One region of the Streptomyces anthophorae genome, then DNA from elsewhere that is predicted to be linked to it. Evidence: riboswitches for the same ligand, from Rfam matches in the RefSeq annotation. Region 1 holds a riboswitch; each other region holds the start of a gene.

Evidence for each region. A riboswitch is a leader RNA that binds a small molecule or an ion and turns the genes downstream of it on or off. The one in region 1 is predicted to bind cyclic di-AMP.
Region 2: it holds a riboswitch for cyclic di-AMP, as region 1 does, so the genes downstream of both, ACNYS0_RS08040 (M23 family metallopeptidase) here and ACNYS0_RS19520 (M23 family metallopeptidase) in region 1, are expected to answer to the same signal.
Region 3: it holds a riboswitch for cyclic di-AMP, as region 1 does, so the genes downstream of both, ACNYS0_RS24415 (transglycosylase family protein) here and ACNYS0_RS19520 (M23 family metallopeptidase) in region 1, are expected to answer to the same signal.
Region 4: it holds a riboswitch for cyclic di-AMP, as region 1 does, so the genes downstream of both, ACNYS0_RS11790 (M23 family metallopeptidase) here and ACNYS0_RS19520 (M23 family metallopeptidase) in region 1, are expected to answer to the same signal.

Annotation. Positions count from the first base shown of each region.
Region 1 covers NZ_JBLWQQ010000001.1:4,345,033-4,348,991, reverse strand. The annotation lists gene ACNYS0_RS19535 (alginate lyase family protein) at 1-141, shown strand, start outside; tRNA gene ACNYS0_RS19530 (tRNA-Met) at 204-277, shown strand; gene ACNYS0_RS19525 (PP2C family protein-serine/threonine phosphatase) at 466-1,584, shown strand; cyclic di-AMP (ydaO/yuaA leader) riboswitch at 1,850-1,985, shown strand; gene ACNYS0_RS19520 (M23 family metallopeptidase) at 1,997-3,049, shown strand; gene ACNYS0_RS19515 (aldo/keto reductase) at 3,177-3,959, shown strand, end outside.
Region 2 covers NZ_JBLWQQ010000001.1:1,771,570-1,775,528, reverse strand. The annotation lists gene ACNYS0_RS08050 (FtsX-like permease family protein) at 1-421, shown strand, start outside; gene ACNYS0_RS08045 (tyrosine-protein phosphatase) at 456-1,253, opposite strand; cyclic di-AMP (ydaO/yuaA leader) riboswitch at 1,622-1,809, shown strand; gene ACNYS0_RS08040 (M23 family metallopeptidase) at 1,813-2,589, shown strand; gene ACNYS0_RS08035 (SGNH/GDSL hydrolase family protein) at 2,808-3,590, shown strand; gene ACNYS0_RS08030 (TetR/AcrR family transcriptional regulator) at 3,632-3,959, opposite strand, start outside.
Region 3 covers NZ_JBLWQQ010000001.1:5,343,294-5,347,252, reverse strand. The annotation lists gene eno (phosphopyruvate hydratase) at 1-999, opposite strand, end outside; gene ACNYS0_RS24415 (transglycosylase family protein) at 1,323-2,033, opposite strand; cyclic di-AMP (ydaO/yuaA leader) riboswitch at 2,038-2,195, opposite strand; gene ACNYS0_RS24410 (transglycosylase family protein) at 2,376-3,380, opposite strand; gene ACNYS0_RS24405 (cytochrome P450 family protein) at 3,524-3,959, opposite strand, start outside.
Region 4 covers NZ_JBLWQQ010000001.1:2,643,804-2,647,762, forward strand. The annotation lists gene ACNYS0_RS11785 (GntR family transcriptional regulator) at 1-518, opposite strand, end outside; gene ACNYS0_RS11790 (M23 family metallopeptidase) at 739-1,539, opposite strand; cyclic di-AMP (ydaO/yuaA leader) riboswitch at 1,553-1,715, opposite strand; gene ACNYS0_RS11795 (M16 family metallopeptidase) at 1,957-3,324, opposite strand; gene ACNYS0_RS11800 (M16 family metallopeptidase) at 3,342-3,959, opposite strand, start outside.

The DNA.
Region 1 (3,959 bases):
ACGGAGGTGGGTCTCCAGCACCTTCAGGGGCGGCTGAAGATGGACCTCCCGCAGACCGAGAAGCTCACCGAGAAGCAGCGCCCCGAGGGGACGGACGACCTGTTCGTGGCGTGGGAGACGCTCACGCACGCCGCCGCGTGAGCGGTCACGCGAAGCGATTCGCGTTCACTCCCCCTGATGGCGTAGAGTTGTGAACACAACGGCGCGGGGTGGAGCAGCTCGGTAGCTCGCTGGGCTCATAACCCAGAGGTCGCAGGTTCAAATCCTGTCCCCGCTACTGAAGAACAGAGGCCGGAATCTCATTGAGATTCCGGCCTCTGTTCATTTTGTGTCTCCGCCCGGTCGCCCCTGTTGCGCCCGTCACGTTCCCCACCCGTACGGCCCACCCCTGCTCGCCTCCGCGCCCCCGTGCAGGAACTCTTGGTGAGACGCCGGAAGCTGGCAGGGAGCGGCAGGAGACGAGTGGTGGGGCAGCGAACAGGAGGCACCGGCGGGAGACGGAGGAGGCACGGCTCCGACACCGTGGGCACCCGCCTCTTCCTGCGACTGCTGCCCCTGTTTCTCGTCCTCGGCGGCGCGGTCTACGAGTACGTCACCCCCAGCGGCTTCCCCGGCGCCCCTCTGTTCAGCGCGGCGCCGCTGGTGGCCGCCCCGTTCTTCTCGCTCGGCGCGACGGCCCTGGTCGGCGCGGTGTCGATCGGCGCGATCGTCGCGGTGCACCTGCGCTTCACGGACCACCTCGACTCCGTGTTCGTCACCGAGATAGTCACCGTGGCCACGGTCTGCCTGCTGGCCTGTGTGCTCAACCGGATCGTGTACCGCAGCTACGAGCAGCTGGCCTCCGCCCGCGAGATCGCCCAGGCCGCGCAGCTGGCGGTGCTGCCCGAGCCGGCCCGGCGGCTCGGCGGCCTCACCATCGCGGCGCGCTACGAGGCGGCGCAGGCCGACGCGTTCATCGGCGGTGACCTGTACGCGGTGCAGGACACCCCGCACGGCATCCGGATCATCGTCGGTGACGTGCGCGGCAAGGGGCTCGGCGCGGTCGCGGCGGTCGCCGTCGTCATCGGGGCGTTCCGGGAGGCCGCCGAGCAGGAGGGCTCCCTGGAGGCGGTCGCCCAGCGCCTGGAGCGGGCCCTGGCCCGTGAGGGCGGCCGGCGCCGCGGCATCGACGACTTCGAGGGCTTCACCACCGCGGTGCTCGTCGAGATCCCGCACGGCGTCGAGCTCGTCCGCGTCCTCAACCGCGGCCACCCCAGCCCGCTGATGCTGCTCGGCGACGGCGCCGTGCGCGAGGTGAGCCCGTGCCAGGCGGCGCTGCCGCTCGGCATGAGCGAACTCGGCAGCTGGCCCGACCGGGCCGTCGAGACGGCGTTCCCGTCCGCGGCCACGCTGCTGCTCTACACCGACGGGCTCTCCGAGGCGCGCGACGCGAGCGGCCGGTTCTACGATCCGGCGGCGCGGCTGTCCGGCCGCCTCTTCCCGGGGCCCGAGGAACTGCTCGCGGCCCTCGCCGCCGAGGTGCGCGCGCACACCGGCAACGGGACGACGGACGACATGGCGCTGCTCGCCGTGCGGCGGACCTGAGGTCCTTGATCGTTTGTTACCCGAGGTAGCCGACCGTAGTCGAACGGCGTCGCTCCGCATAACAATTGACGTACCGTCAGAAGGTTGAGTTCGTTGAATGTGGGGACGGTGTGACGCCAACTCGCCCTGATTCGCCCGCCGGTGTCACGAAAAGTCCTGGCCAGAGTCGTGAACGATCAGTGGGAAGCGCTTGGAATTACTGTCTGCTGTCTATTAACGTTCGATAACGCAGCGCGGTCGTCCCAGCCGTCACAAGAGATGGCTCCGTGCGCACACGCCTAATCCCGCAAGGGAGCCGGGGAACCACCAACTTGGGGTGAATCGGACACCTTTGGTGTTCGTAGGAGACCTTCCTGCTCCGAACCCGTCAGCTAACCCGGTAGGCGAGAAGGAAGGAAAGGAGAGCGCCCCCGTGGCGTCGAACCGGCCTGCCCCCGACTTCTTCTACGGCCCCGAAGACGACTTCGGCGTCGAGCAGGAGACCTGGGAGGAGTGGAATCCCACCGAGGAGTCCCTCGCTCCCGTCCGCGGCAGGCATCGCGTAGCCCGCCGCCGTGGTGGATTCGCCCGCAGCTCCACTGTTCTCGGCGTCGGCGTGGTCGCCGCCGTCGGTGCGGGCGGCATCGCCACCGCACAGGGCGGCAAGCCGCCGGTCCACATCTCGATGCCCGACCTCTCCGCGGTCAAGGACTCGCTGCCCGAGGCCAAGTCGCTGCCGGGCGTGGGCTCGCTGATATCCGACGGTTCGGACTCCGGTTCCGACTCCGGCGCCGCGGCCTCCCCGCTGAGCGGCGCCGGAATCACCCAGGCCGAGGCCGCCGAAGGACGGACCGGCGCCGGCGAGGCGCTGCGGGCCCGCATCATGCAGCAGGCCGAGACGCAGCAGGACGCGGCCGACGCCTCCGCGAAGCAGGCCGCCGAAGAAGCCGCCGCCAAGCAGGCGGCCGAGGAGGCCGCCGCCAAGCAGGACGCGGCCAAGGCCAAGGAGATCGCCGCGCAGAAGAAGGCCGAGGAGGAGGCCCGCCGCAAGGCCGAGGCCGAGCGCCTGCGCAAGCTGGCCGCCAGCTTCAAGCTCCCGGTCGCCTCGTACACGCTCTCCGGCACCTTCGGTCAGCCCGGCTCCATGTGGTCCTCCGGGTACCACACGGGCCTCGACTTCGCCGCCTCCACCGGCACGCCGATCCGCGCCATCCACGGCGGCACGGTCACGGAGGCCGGCTGGGCGGGCGCGTACGGCTACCGCACGGTGCTCACGCTCGACGACGGCACCGAACTGTGGTTCTGCCACCAGTCCTCGCTCAATGTCAGCGCGGGCCAGAAGGTCTCCACCGGCGATGTCATCGGCCGCGTGGGCGCCACGGGCAATGTCACCGGGCCGCACCTCCACCTGGAGGTCCACCCCGACGGGCAGTCCACCGGTGTCGACCCGGCGACCTGGCTGCGCGACAAGGGCCTCACCCCCTGAGAACGCGTGAACCCCGGCGGTCCTGGCGCTGACCCCCCGACGCCAGGACCGCCGGTTTGCCCGTTCTTGGGGCAATTTCCGGCGGGATCGTGGAATACCGTATTCCGTGCGGGCGTTGAGACGGAGCATGACTTCCTCCTCTCCCTCGCTGCGCAAGCTCGGCACCTCCGACCTCGAGGTCTTCCCGCTCTCCCTGGGCGGCAACGTGTTCGGCTGGACCGCCGACGAGGCCACGTCCTTCGAGGTGCTCGACGCGTACGTCGCCGCGGGCGGCAACTTCATCGACACCGCCGATGTGTACTCGGCCTGGGTGGACGGCAACCGGGGCGGTGAGTCGGAGACCGTCATCGGCAAGTGGCTCGCCTCGCGCGGGCGCCGCGACGACGTCGTCATCGCCACCAAGGGCAGCCAGCACCCCGAGTTCCAGGGCCTGTCCGCCGCCAACATCAAGGCCGCGGCCGACGCCTCCCTGAAGCGCCTGGGCACGGACCACATCGACCTGTACTACACGCACTACGACAAGCCCGAGGTCCCGGTCGAGGAGATCATCGGCGCCCTCGACGAGCTGGTGAAGGCGGGCAAGGTGCGGCACATCGCCGCGTCGAACATCTCCGCCGAGCGCCTCCAGGAGTCCCTCGACTTCTCCGACCGCGAGGGCCTCGCCCGTTACGTCGCGCTCCAGCCGCACTACAACCTCGTCTCGCGCGACACGTACGAGGGCGAACTCCAGGACGTCGCCGCCCGCGCGGGCCTCGGGGCCGTGCCCTACTACGCGCTCGCGTCCGGCTTCCTGACCGGGAAGTACCGGCCGGGCGTCGCCGTCGACAGCGCGCGGGCCGCCGGTGCGGGCAAGCACCTGGAGACCGAGCGCGGGCGCAACGTGCTGACCGCCCTCGACGAGATCGCGCAG
Region 2 (3,959 bases), 2.6 Mb from region 1:
GGTCACCGACGCCTCGGGGTACGCCGTCGCGCAGAGCGTGGACGACGAACTGGGCGCCTGGTCCAACTACATGATGGCCGCGGTCCTGGGCGGCTTCGCGGCCGTCGCGGCGGTCAACACCCTGGTGATGACGGTCCTGGACCGCCGTCGCGAACTGACCGTGCTCCGCCTCGTCGGCTCCACGCGCCGCCAGGTGCTGCGGATGCTGCGCTGGGAGAGCCTGCTGGTGTCGGCGGCGGGGGTGGCGCTGGGCACGACCATCGCGATGATCACGCTGACCCCGATGATGCGCGGCATGACGGGGGAGTCCCCGTACATACCGCCGCTGCTGTACGGCACGTTCGCCGGGGGCGCGGTGTGCCTCGGCCTGCTCGCCGTGACCCTCCCCGCCCGCGCGGCACTGCGCGACGGGCGGGGGTGAGCGTCGGCCGTCGGTCCGCTGCCCTGCCCGCCGGTCAGTCGAGCAGGCGCTCGCGCAGCCGCTCGCGCGTGGCGGCGGAGACCTTCAGGCCCTCTTCGAGGTAGCGGTCCGTGCTGCCCCACTCCTCGTCGATGGTCTCGAGGCCGGCGTTCAGGTACTCGATGCGGGCGTCGAAGAGCGGGCTGAGCAGCTCCATGACCTCGGGGGAGTAGGCGTCCTTCGCGGTGGCGGTGCGGCGCACGTTGTAGCGGCGGTGCTTCTCGTTCGACTTGAGGTAGTCCGCCTCGATGGCCTCGCGCTCCACGCCCACCGCGAGCAGCGTCACCGCGATCGACAGGCCCGCGCGGTCCTTGCCGGCCGCGCAGTGCATCAGCGCGGGGAGGCTGTCCTCGGCGAGGGAGTGCAGCACGCGGCTGTGCTCGGCGGTGCGCTCCTTGATCATGGTCCGGTAGGACTCGACGAGGCGGTTCGCCGCGCGGCCCTCGGAGAGGATCTGGCGCAGCTGCTCGATGTCGCCGTCGCGGACCATGGCCCAGAATTCGGCGCCGTCGGCCGGGTCGTTGAGCGGCAGGTTCAGATTGCGCACGCCGGGCAGCTCGACGTCCGCGCCCTCCAGCCGCTGGTCCGCGGCGTTGCGGAAGTCGAAGACCGTGTGCAGGCCGAGGGAGGAGAGGAAGGCCGAGTCCTCGGCCGTGGCGTGGGCCAGGTGACCGCTGCGGAACAGCACGCCCTGGCGCACGCGCCGGCCGTCCACGGTGGGCAGGCCGCCCACGTCTCGGAAGTTGCGCACTCCGGTCAGCTCGGGCTCGGTGGACGGTGCGTGCTGCGTCACAGGGGCTCCTCCCAATCGGTGCACCGGCGTTGGGTCGCCGGCGGGCGCGCTCCTGACGATACGACATCGGTTCCACAGGCAACCATCTGTCCGATTCACTCCGTTCTGTGCCAACTGTGCATGAATCGAAGGGGCTTGTAGGCGTGTGCGTGACCGGCCTCATGTTCGTGACGCTGTGTGGCGGGCGGCCCCGATTGCCTCCCCAGTAATCCCCGAAGGTATGGCGTTGGTAAAGCGGGGAATGTCGACGCAGGGTTACGCAGGGCGGCCTGTGAAACCCAAGGAATTGCCGCCGCAGGAGAATTCGGCAGTTGTCGCCACCATTGCGGTTCGCCTACGGTCACCAATCAATCCGGTCGGAACGCCTAGTCCTGCCGCCGCCCGGATTCCTTTCGACTACCCGTCACGGCAGGAGCGGGGGACCCACACGCAAGACGCCGCGTAGGGGGATTTCCCGAAGCGGCTTGGGGTGAAGCCGTGCCCGTACTCCGGGTGCGGCCGGGCATCTCCAGCCCGAACCCGACAGCTCACCTCGTAGGCGACGGAGAGGAAATTCAGCATGCCCGCAAAGGGAAAGCACCGCCTTTCGACCTCCCGCCGCATCGCCCGTGTCGCCGCCGTCGCCTCCGCCGGTGGAGTCGCCGTGGCGCTGCCGCTGATGGGCGCCACCGGCGCGCAGGCCGCGACGTCCGGCCCTGCCGCCGACGCCACGACGTACACCGTCAAGGCCGGTGACACGCTCTCGAAGATCGCCAAGGCGCAGGACGTCGACGGCGGCTGGAAGAAGCTGTACGAGGACAACAAGGACGCCGTCGGCCCCAACGCCGACCACCTCAAGATCGGCGTCGAGCTGAACCTCGGCGGCGCGGCCCAGGGCGGCTCCGCGGGCGAGGCCACCGCCACGCAGACGAGCGCCAAGACCACCGCCTCCGGCGACTACGTGGCGCCGGTCGACGGCGCCAAGGGGCACGGCTACGGCAACTCCGGCTCCATGTGGTCCAGCGGCAGCCACACCGGCGCCGACTACTCGATCCCGACCGGCACCTCCGTGAAGTCGATCGCCGACGGCACCGTCGTGTCGACCGGCTCGGGCGGCGCCTACGGCAACGAGGTCGTCATCGAGCACGCCGACGGCCACTTCTCCCAGTACGGCCACCTGTCCTCGATCGGTGTCGCCCAGGGCGACACCGTGACGGCCGGCCAGGAGATCGCCAAGTCCGGCGCGACGGGCAACGTCACCGGACCGCACCTGCACTTCGAGATCCGCACCACCGCGGACTACGGCTCGGACATCGACCCGATCGCCTACCTGAGCGAGCACGGCGTGGACGCCTGAGACCGTTCGTAGCGGACGCGACGACCCGCTCTCTTCGGCGCCCGGGGATCTTCCCCGGGCGCCGAAGTGCGTTCGCGCACTTATTCCCCAGGTGGCGAGTGGGCTATCTCACCACGCGTCAACCCCTGGCTACGGTCGCGTAGGTCACATCCGAGGGTGAAAGATGTGTGGTCGTGGCAAACGAATCGAGAGCACTCACGGACTCACTCAACGGCACGATCCGGTCCTACGCGGCCGTGGGCGACAGTTTCACCGAAGGGGTCGGCGACCCCGGCCCCGACGGAAAGTTCGCCGGCTGGGCCGACCGGCTCGCCGTCCTCCTGGACGACCGTGTCCCCGAGGACACCTTCAAGTACGCGAACCTGGCGGTGCGCGGCAAGCTCATCGACCAGATCGTCGCGGACCAGGTCCCCAAGGCGATCGAGCTCGCCCCCGACCTGGTGACCCTGGTCGCCGGTGGCAACGACATCATCCGCCCCGGCACCGACCCGGACGACGTGGCCGAACGCTTCGAGAAGGCCGTCGCCAGGCTCGCCGACGCGGCGGGCACCGTCATGGTGGCCACCGGGTTCGACACCCGTGACGTGGCCGTGCTCAAGCACCTGCGCGGCAAGATCGCCACGTACAACATGCATGTGCGGGCCATCGCCGACCGGTACGGCTGCCCGGTGCTCGACCTGTGGTCGCTGAAGTCCGTCCAGGACCGCAGGGCCTGGGACGACGACCGCCTCCACCTGTCGCCCGAGGGGCACACCCGGGTGGCGCTGCGCGCCGCCCAGGCGCTCGGCGTCGAGGTGCCGGCCGACCCCGAGCAGGCGTGGCCGCTGCTGCCGCCGCGCGGCACGTTCGAGGTGCGGCGCGACGACATCCACTGGGCGCGGGAGTTCCTGGTGCCGTGGATCGGGCGCCGGCTGCGCGGCGAGTCCTCCGGCGACCGGGTGCAGGCCAAGGGCTTCGTGGACCCGCACGCGGTGAAGGCGCACCTGGAGGCGGCGTCCTGACGCACTGACCTCGGCGGTACGGCGGCGCTGACGGGTTTCCGTCAGCGCCCCGCCCCCGTCAACTCCGCGCGCTCGAGCCCCAGTTCGCGGGCGAGCGCCTCGTCCACCCACTCCTGCATGCGGGCCCGCGACACCGCGGCCGACCTGCCCTCGTACGCGGTCACCTGCACGGCGAGCCCGTCGAGCAGGGCCGTGATCCGCAGCGCCGCCCCCATCGGGTCCGCGCAGGCGAACTCGCCCGCCGCCACGCCCTCGGCCACCACCTCCGCGAGCGCCGCCTTCCACTGCCGGTCGAGGTCCCGCGTGACCTCCCGCAGTGCGGGCTCGCGCAGCGCCGCCGCCCAGCCCTCGATCCACAGCCGCCACCCC
Region 3 (3,959 bases), 1.0 Mb from region 1:
GAGCAGGGCGTTCGCCGAGTTCTCCTCGATGCCGCGGGCGAGGCGCTCCGGGTTGGTGACGAAGAGGTCGTCGCCGACGAGCTGGACCTTGTCGCCCAGCTTCTCGGTGATGACGTTCCAGCCGGCCCAGTCGTCCTCGTACAGCGGGTCCTCGATGGAGACGAGCGGGTACGCGGAGACGAGCTCCTCGTAGTACTCCGTCATCTCGGCGGCGGAGCGCTCCTTGCCCTCGAACTGGTACTTGCCGTCCTTGTAGAACTCGGAGGCGGCGACGTCGAGGGCGAGGGCGATCTGCTGGCCGGGGACGTAACCGGCTTCCTTGATGGCCTCGAGGATCAGGTCGAGGGCCTCACGGTTCGAGCCCAGGTTCGGGGCGAAGCCGCCCTCGTCGCCCAGGCCGGTGGCCAGGCCCTTGCTCTTCAGGACCTTCTTCAGCGTGTGGTAGACCTCGGCGCCCCAGCGCAGGGCCTCGGAGAAGGACTCCGCGCCGATCGGGGCGATCATGAACTCCTGGATGTCGACGTTGGAGTCGGCGTGCGACCCACCGTTCAGGATGTTCATCATCGGCACCGGGAGAAGGTGCGCGTTCGGACCGCCGAGGTAGCGGAAGAGCGGCAGGTCGGACGCCTCGGAAGCGGCGTGCGCGACGGCGAGCGAGACGCCGAGGATGGCGTTGGCGCCGAGCGAGCCCTTGTTGTCGGTGGCGTCCAGGTCGAACATCGCCTGGTCGATCAGGCGCTGCTCGGTGGCGTCGTACCCGACGAGCTCCGGGCCGATCTGCTCGATGACGGCGAGGACGGCCTTCTCGACGCCCTTGCCCTGGTAACGGTTCGGGTCACCGTCGCGGAGTTCGATGGCCTCGAAGGCACCGGTGGAGGCACCCGACGGGACGGCCGCGCGGCCGGTGCTCCCGTCGTCGAGGCCGACCTCGACCTCGACCGTGGGGTTGCCTCGGGAGTCCAGGATTTCCCGGGCTACGACGACGTCGATGGACGGCACGAGCATCTCCTTCTGGGATGTGACGCAGGCTATGCGGGCGGCTGCATGGATACGTGGTCCCGCACCCCTGAGCGTAACCGGCTCGCGGGCATCGGCCATCCGAACGCCCGTCTCGTGGACAACGCCCACAGCGAAATGTTCCTTAACGGAACAAAAACAGCGACCCCCGGCCCGGCTGAGCGGGACGGAGGTCGCCGAAGTGAGCGGCCCGTGGGGACGGGGTGCGGCGGGGCTCGGCGTCCGCCGATGCCGAGCCCGTGCCTGATGGCCTGGGAGGGCCTGGGGCCCTGTGCGGACCGGTGGTCCTGTGCGGACCGGACGTCTTAGCTGAGGTGCAGCTGCTGACCCGGGTAGATCAGGTCGGCGTCCTTGACGATGTCCTTGTTCTTCTCGAACAGCTGCTGCCAGGACGTGCCGTGCGCCTCGGCGATCTTGCTGAGGGTGTCGCCGGACTCGACCTTGTACTCGCCGTCGCCCTTCTCGACCTTCTTGCCGGTCGGGGTGGTGACGGTGTCCTGCTTCGGGGCGGCCTGCTTGGGAGCCTCCTGCTTCGGGGCCTCCTGCTGCGGCTGCTGACGCTGCTCGGAACGGTCGGCGCGCTGCTGGGTCTCCTGCTTCGGAGCCTGCTGCGCGGACGAGTCGTCGCCGCCACCCTCGTTCGGGGTGGAGGACAGGCCCGAGCCGCAGTTCGGCCAGGCACCGCTGCCCTGGGAGGCGAGAACCTTCTCGCCGACGGCTATCTGCTGCGCCTTGGACGCCTGGTCGGCGGTGGAGGCGTACTGGTCGCCGCCGTAGGCGGACCAGGTGGAGGACGAGAACTGGAGACCGCCGTAGAAACCGTTGCCGGTGTTGGTGGACCAGTTGCCACCGGACTCGCACTGCGCGACCTGGTCCCACTCGGAGGTGGTGGCGGCGGAGGCGGAGGTCGCACCCATCAGCGGCACGGCGACGGCGGCAGCGGCGACGCCGCCGAGCGTGGCGACGCGGACGGCCTTGGACGGGCGGCGGTGCTTGTTCTTGCCGGAAAACAGCATGGAGATCTCTCCTCACCGACGCCTGCGAGGTGAGCTGTCGGGTTCGGGCCAGTGAGTGCCCGGCAGACGCATCCTTGTGCGCTGCTTAACCCCAAGCCCGTCCGGTCTCCCGGAAGGGCGCTTACCTGGGTCCCCCGCTCCTGCCTACGGCGCTTACGCGACGACTGTTCCCGTACGGACGTTGGCAGGATTCGGCGTGACATCCGTCGGGGCCCGCTGAAGCGAGCGGTCACGAACGTAAGCGGTCGATCCGCCCGATTTCAAAGTCGATCAGGGGCTTTGAGACCCATGTCTCACTCGATCGACACCGGACAAAGCCCCCTCAACCGGCCGGAACCCCAGCTACCTTTTGTCCGATCCGTCCCCAAGATCCAGGCTCTGACCAGGAAGGATGAGGTCTGGGTCGGTACCGACCGTCTCCTTGTTCCGCTCGTAGAGCGCGTCCCAGCCGCCGTGCACGTCCTGGGCCTTCGCGATGTCCCAGAGGTTGTCGCCGGCGTGCACCTCGTACGTGCCTCCGTCGCGCTTGTCGTCGCGCGAGGCGTGCCGTCCCTCTCCCCCACGGGAGCCGGAACCGTCGTCGTCGGCGCGGTCGCCGCGGTGGCGGCCGGACGTGGCGTCGCCCGAGGCCTCACCGGAGGGCGGGGCGGACGGCGAGGCCGTCTCGGCGGGGGCGTCGTCAGAAGGCGCGTGGGACTTGTCACTTGAGGGGGTCGGGGAGTCCTCGGCCTTGCTACCGGAGGTATCCCCCGACACGTGGGAGTCGTCGGCCTCGTCGTGACCCTTGTCTCCCGAATCGGCCGCATCAGCCCCATCGGCCGCATCGGCCGATGCGGTCGGATCGGTCGAATCCGTGGAGCCCGCCTTGCCCGCGTCCTCGTCCGACGCGCTGTCGGCGTCGGTGTCGGACGACCCGGAGGGCTGCGCCGACGGCGACGCGGACACGCCCGGGTCGACGTCCGCCGATCCGTCCTCCTTGGTGAGGTCCGAGGTGAGCGAGCACATCGGCCAGGCACTCGGCCCCTTGTCGTCGAGAACCTTCTCGGCGACGGCTATCTGCTGCGAGCGGCTGGCCTGGTCGGCGCGCGGGGCGTAGTCGAGCCCCCCGAACTCCTCCCATCTCTCCTGCGTGAACTGGAGGCCGCCGTAGTAGCCGTTACCGGCGTCCAGGCTCCACTGGCCGCCGCTCTCGCACTCGGCGAGCTTGTCCCACGCCTGCGTGGTCGCGGCACTCGCGCCGCTCGCGGCGAACAGCGGGATCGCGATGGCGCTGCCGGTGACTCCGGCGGCGACGACGAGAGCAGGTGCCTGACGGGGGCGACGGTGACGACCGTTCCCGGAGAGCATGCGTTTGCCTTTCGCGAGACTGATGCTGCTACGCGCGACGGGTGGTGCAAGTGGTGCGAGTTGTGCATGTGTCGCGATGATCCGTGAACGTAGCGGCACTCGAACGCCTGTCACAAGTCGATGCAGCGTAGATCACGTGAAAGTCACATTGTTGACGGGCCGTCAGTTCCGACCGGATTCTGACGCGGGGTGAACTCCACCGGGAGCGTGCGCAGTCCGCGCATGATGAGCCCGCCGCGCCACCGCAAATCGGTCGGTTCCACCGCAAGTCGCAGGTCCGGAAGGCGGGTCAGGAGCGTGCCGAGGGCGGCCTGTCCCTCCAGGCGGGCGAGCGGAGCGCCGAGGCAGTAGTGGATGCCGTGCCCGTAGCCGAGGTGCTGGTTGTCGCGGCGGGAGAGGTCGAGGGTGTCGGGCTCGCTGAAGCGCGCCGGGTCGCGGTCGGCGGCGGCGAGCACGACGAGGACCGGGTCTCCGGCGCCGATCTCCTGGCCGCCGATGGTGAGCGGCTCCCGGGCGAACCGCCAGGTGGCCATCTCCACCGGCCCGTCGAAGCGCAGCAGTTCCTCGATCCCGGTCTCC
Region 4 (3,959 bases), 1.7 Mb from region 1:
TGCTCGGCCCAGGACTCGGCCGGCCGGGCGGGGCTCTCCACGGCGTACATCCAGGCGATCTTGTGGCGGAGCTGGGTGAGCAGGGTGATCAGCCCTGGGCTGCCGGAGGCCTGCACGAGCGTCTCGTGGAACCAGTTGCCGAGGGAGCGCAGATCCTCGCTCTGCCCCTGCCTGGAGCGCTCCTGGCCCAGCCTGACCAGGCCACGCAGGACCTTGAGGTGGGCCTCGGTGCGGCGCTGCGCGGCGCGGGCGGCCCCCATGGGTTCGAGCAGCATGCGGATCTCCAGGAGGTCGGCCGCCTCCCGCTCGGTGGGTTCGGCCACGCACGCGCCCGCGTGCCTGCGCGTGACGACGAACCCCTCCGCCTCCAGGGTGCGCAGCGCCTCCCTGACGGGCACGCGCGAGACCCCGTAGCGACGCGCGAGCAGTTCCTCGGTGAGCCTGCCGCCGCGCTCGTAGACGCCGGCGACGATGTCGTCGCGGATCGCTGTGCATACCGACTGCGCGGGAATGCGCATGACTCGACCTCCGCCTCAACGCCCGCGTTACGCGGTCGATTGACGCCCGGTCAAGCACGAATGACGCGCGGCCGGAACGTTTACCCGAAGACTCTATTCCACCGGAGTTGAATTTCCGACGCGGGAAGTGAATCCGGGGATATTTTTTGGACAGTGCGGACCCGCGCACGCGAAAGCCCCGGCTCGGCGAGCCGGGGCTTTCGTGGAGTGTGGCGACGGATCAGACGTTCACACCGTGCTGGCGCAGGTACGCGACGGGGTCGATGTCCGAGCCGTAGTCGGGGCCGGTGCGGGCCTCGAAGTGGAGGTGCGGGCCCGTGGTGTTGCCGGTGGCCCCGGAGAGGCCGATCTGCTGGCCGGGGGTGACGTCCTGGCCGACGGAGACGCCGATGGAGGACATGTGACCGTACTGGGTGTACGTGCCGTCCTTCATCTTGATCACGACGTTGTTGCCGTACGCCCCGCCCCAGCCGGCCTCGACGACGGTTCCCATGCCGACCGCGTGCACCGAAGTGCCGCTGGAGGCGTGGAAGTCGATGCCGGTGTGGCTGCCGGAGGACCACAGGCCACTGCCGGCCTGGTAGGCGGTGGAGACGTACGAGCCGGCGATCGGCGACACGAAGCTGTTCAGGCGCTTGCGCTCGGCCTCACGGGCGGCGCGCTCCTTGGCCTCGCGCTCCTTCTCGGCCTTCTCCGCGGCACGCTTCTTGGCCTCCGCCTCGGCCTTGCGCTTGGCCTCCTCGGCCTTCTTCTTGGCCTCGGCCTCGGCCTTCGCCTTGGCGGCGGCCTTCTGCTGCGCGGTGGCCTGCGCGTCGATCTGCTCGGCCAGGGAGTCGCCGATGGCGACGGCCTGCGTGAGGCCGTCGTGCGGGGCTGTCGCGGTGTCGGCGGCGAGGGCGGGGGCGGCGAGACCGCCCACCACGCCCGTCGTGGTGATGGCGGCGACGCCCGCGACCTGAGCGGTGGTACGCGTCAGGCGGCTGGGACGGCGGTGCTTCCCGGTGGCACGGGTGAACCCCATGAAGTGGCTGGTCCTTTCCTTCCTTCTCGCCTACCGGGTTAGCTGACGGGTTCGGAGCAGGAAGGTCTCCTACAGGCCCCCTCCCCTCGCGGGAAGAGCGCCCGATTCACCCCAGGGACTTCGGTGGGTCCCCGGCTCCCCTGGCTCGCACCACGGGGACTCGGCGATGACTGTCCGGTGTCGCGGGCGCGACGTACGTCTGGCGGACAGCCGGAGGGAACGCTAAGCGGGGCGTCTTTGGATCGACAAACAGAACCCCGCTTTTGTAGTGCACGCCACAGGGCAGAGAGGCAACCTCTACATCAATTCGGACATTTGTGATCGTGTAGTGATTGAAGATGATCGTGACGGACGCCACGAAGCCCCGGCCGCCGATACCGGCGCCGGGGCTTCGTGAGTGTTCCTCGGGAAGCGGACTCAGCCCGCGACCACCGTGACTTCGCCGATGCCGAGCGCCTTGACCGGCTCCTCGATCTGCGCGGCGTCGCCCACCAGGATCGTCACCAGACGGTCCGCGGGGAACGCGCTCACGACCGCGGCGGTGGCCTCCACGGTGCCCGTGGCGGCCAGCTGGCGGTACACCTGCGCCTGGAAGTCGTCCGGCAGATGCTGCTCGACCTGGTCGGCGAGGGTGCTCGCGACGGCCGCCGCGGTCTCGAACTTCAGCGGGGCCACGCCCACCAAGTTCTGTACGGCGGTGTCCCGTTCGGCGTCCGTCAGTCCTCCGGCCGCCAGCGTGCGCAGCACCTTCCACAGGTCGTCGAGCGCGGGACCGGTGTTCGGCGTGTCCACCGAGCCGCTGATGGCGAGCATCGCCGCACCGCTGCCGTCGGGCGCGGAGCGCAGCACCTGGGCGAAGGAACGCACCCCGTAGGTGTAGCCCTTCTCCTCGCGCAGGACGCGGTCCAGGCGCGAGGTGAGGGTGCCGCCCAGGCAGTACGTGCCGAGGACCTGAGCAGGCCACACACGGTCGTGCTTGTCCGGTCCGATCCGGCCGATCAGCAACTGCGTCTGCACGGCTCCCGGGCGGTCCACGATGACCACACGGCCGGTGTCGTCGGCGACGACCGGCGGCACGGGGCGCGGCTCGGCGGTGTCGCCCGTCCAGGCACCGAGCGTGTCGGCGAGGAGCGCGTCGAGGTCGATGCCCGTCAGGTCGCCCACGACGACGGCCGTGGCGGTGGCGGGGCGCACGTGGCGGTCGTAGAAGGCGCGCACGGCCGCCGCGTCGATGGCCGAGACGGTCTCCTCGGTGCCCTGGCGCGGGCGCGACACGCGCGCGTCGGCCGGGAAGAGCTGCTTGGAGAGCTCCTTGGCGGCGCGCCGGGCCGGGTTGGCGCTCTCGTGCGGGATCTCGTCCAGGCGGTTGCGGACGAGGCGCTCGATCTCGCTGTCGTCGAAGGCGGGGGCGCGCAGGGCGTCGGCCAGGAGGGCGAGGCCCTTGGAGAGGCGCGAGGCCGGCACTTCGAGGGAGGCACGGACACCGGGGTGGTCGGCGTGCGCGTCCATCGTGGCGCCGCAGCGCTCCAGCTCGGCGGCGAACTCCTCGGCGGAGTGCTTGTCGGTGCCCTCGTTGAAGGCCCGCGCCATGATGGTCGAGACGCCGTCGAGCCCCTTCGGTTCGGCGTCCAGCGGCGCGTCCAGGTGCACCTCGACGGCGATGACCTGCTGGCCGGGCCGGTGGCAGCGCAGCACCGTCAGGCCGTTGGGCAGCGCGCCGCGCTCCGGGGCCGGGAACGCCCACGGCTTGGGCTCGCCCGCCTGCGGCCGGGGGTGGAAGTCCATGTTCGCGAGCTGCTCGGTCACTGGCCCGCCTCCTCGGTGATCTCGGCGGTCTCGGTGTCGGCGGGCGCGGTCGGCTCGTACACGAGGGACGCGCGGTTGTCGGGACGCAGGCGCGCCTTGGCGATCTCCTGGACCTCCTCGGCGGTCACGTCCAGGACGCGCCCCACGGCGGTCAGGGCGAGCTGCGGGTCGCCGAACAGGACGGCGTACCGGCACAGCTCGTCGGCGCGCCCCGAGACCGTGCCCAGGCGGTCCAGCCACTCGCGCTCCAACTGGGCCTGGGCCCGCTCCATTTCCTCGGGGCTCGGGCCCTCCTCGGCGAACCGGGCGAGTTCCTCGTCGACGGCGGCCTCGATGACCGGCACCTCGACGTCTCCGGAGGTCTTCACGTCCAGCCAGCCCAGCGAGGGCGCTCCGGCGAGGCGCAGCAGACCGAAACCGGCCGCCACGGCGGTGCGGTCACGGCGTACGAGCCGGTTGTACAGGCGCGAGGACTCGCCGCCGCCGAGGACGGTGAGGGCGAGGTCGGCGGCGTCGCACGCACGCGTGCCGTCCTGCGGCAGCCGGTAGGCCGACATCAGGGCGCGCGCCGGGACCTCCTCCTCGACGACCTCGCGCTGCTGCTCGCCGATGAC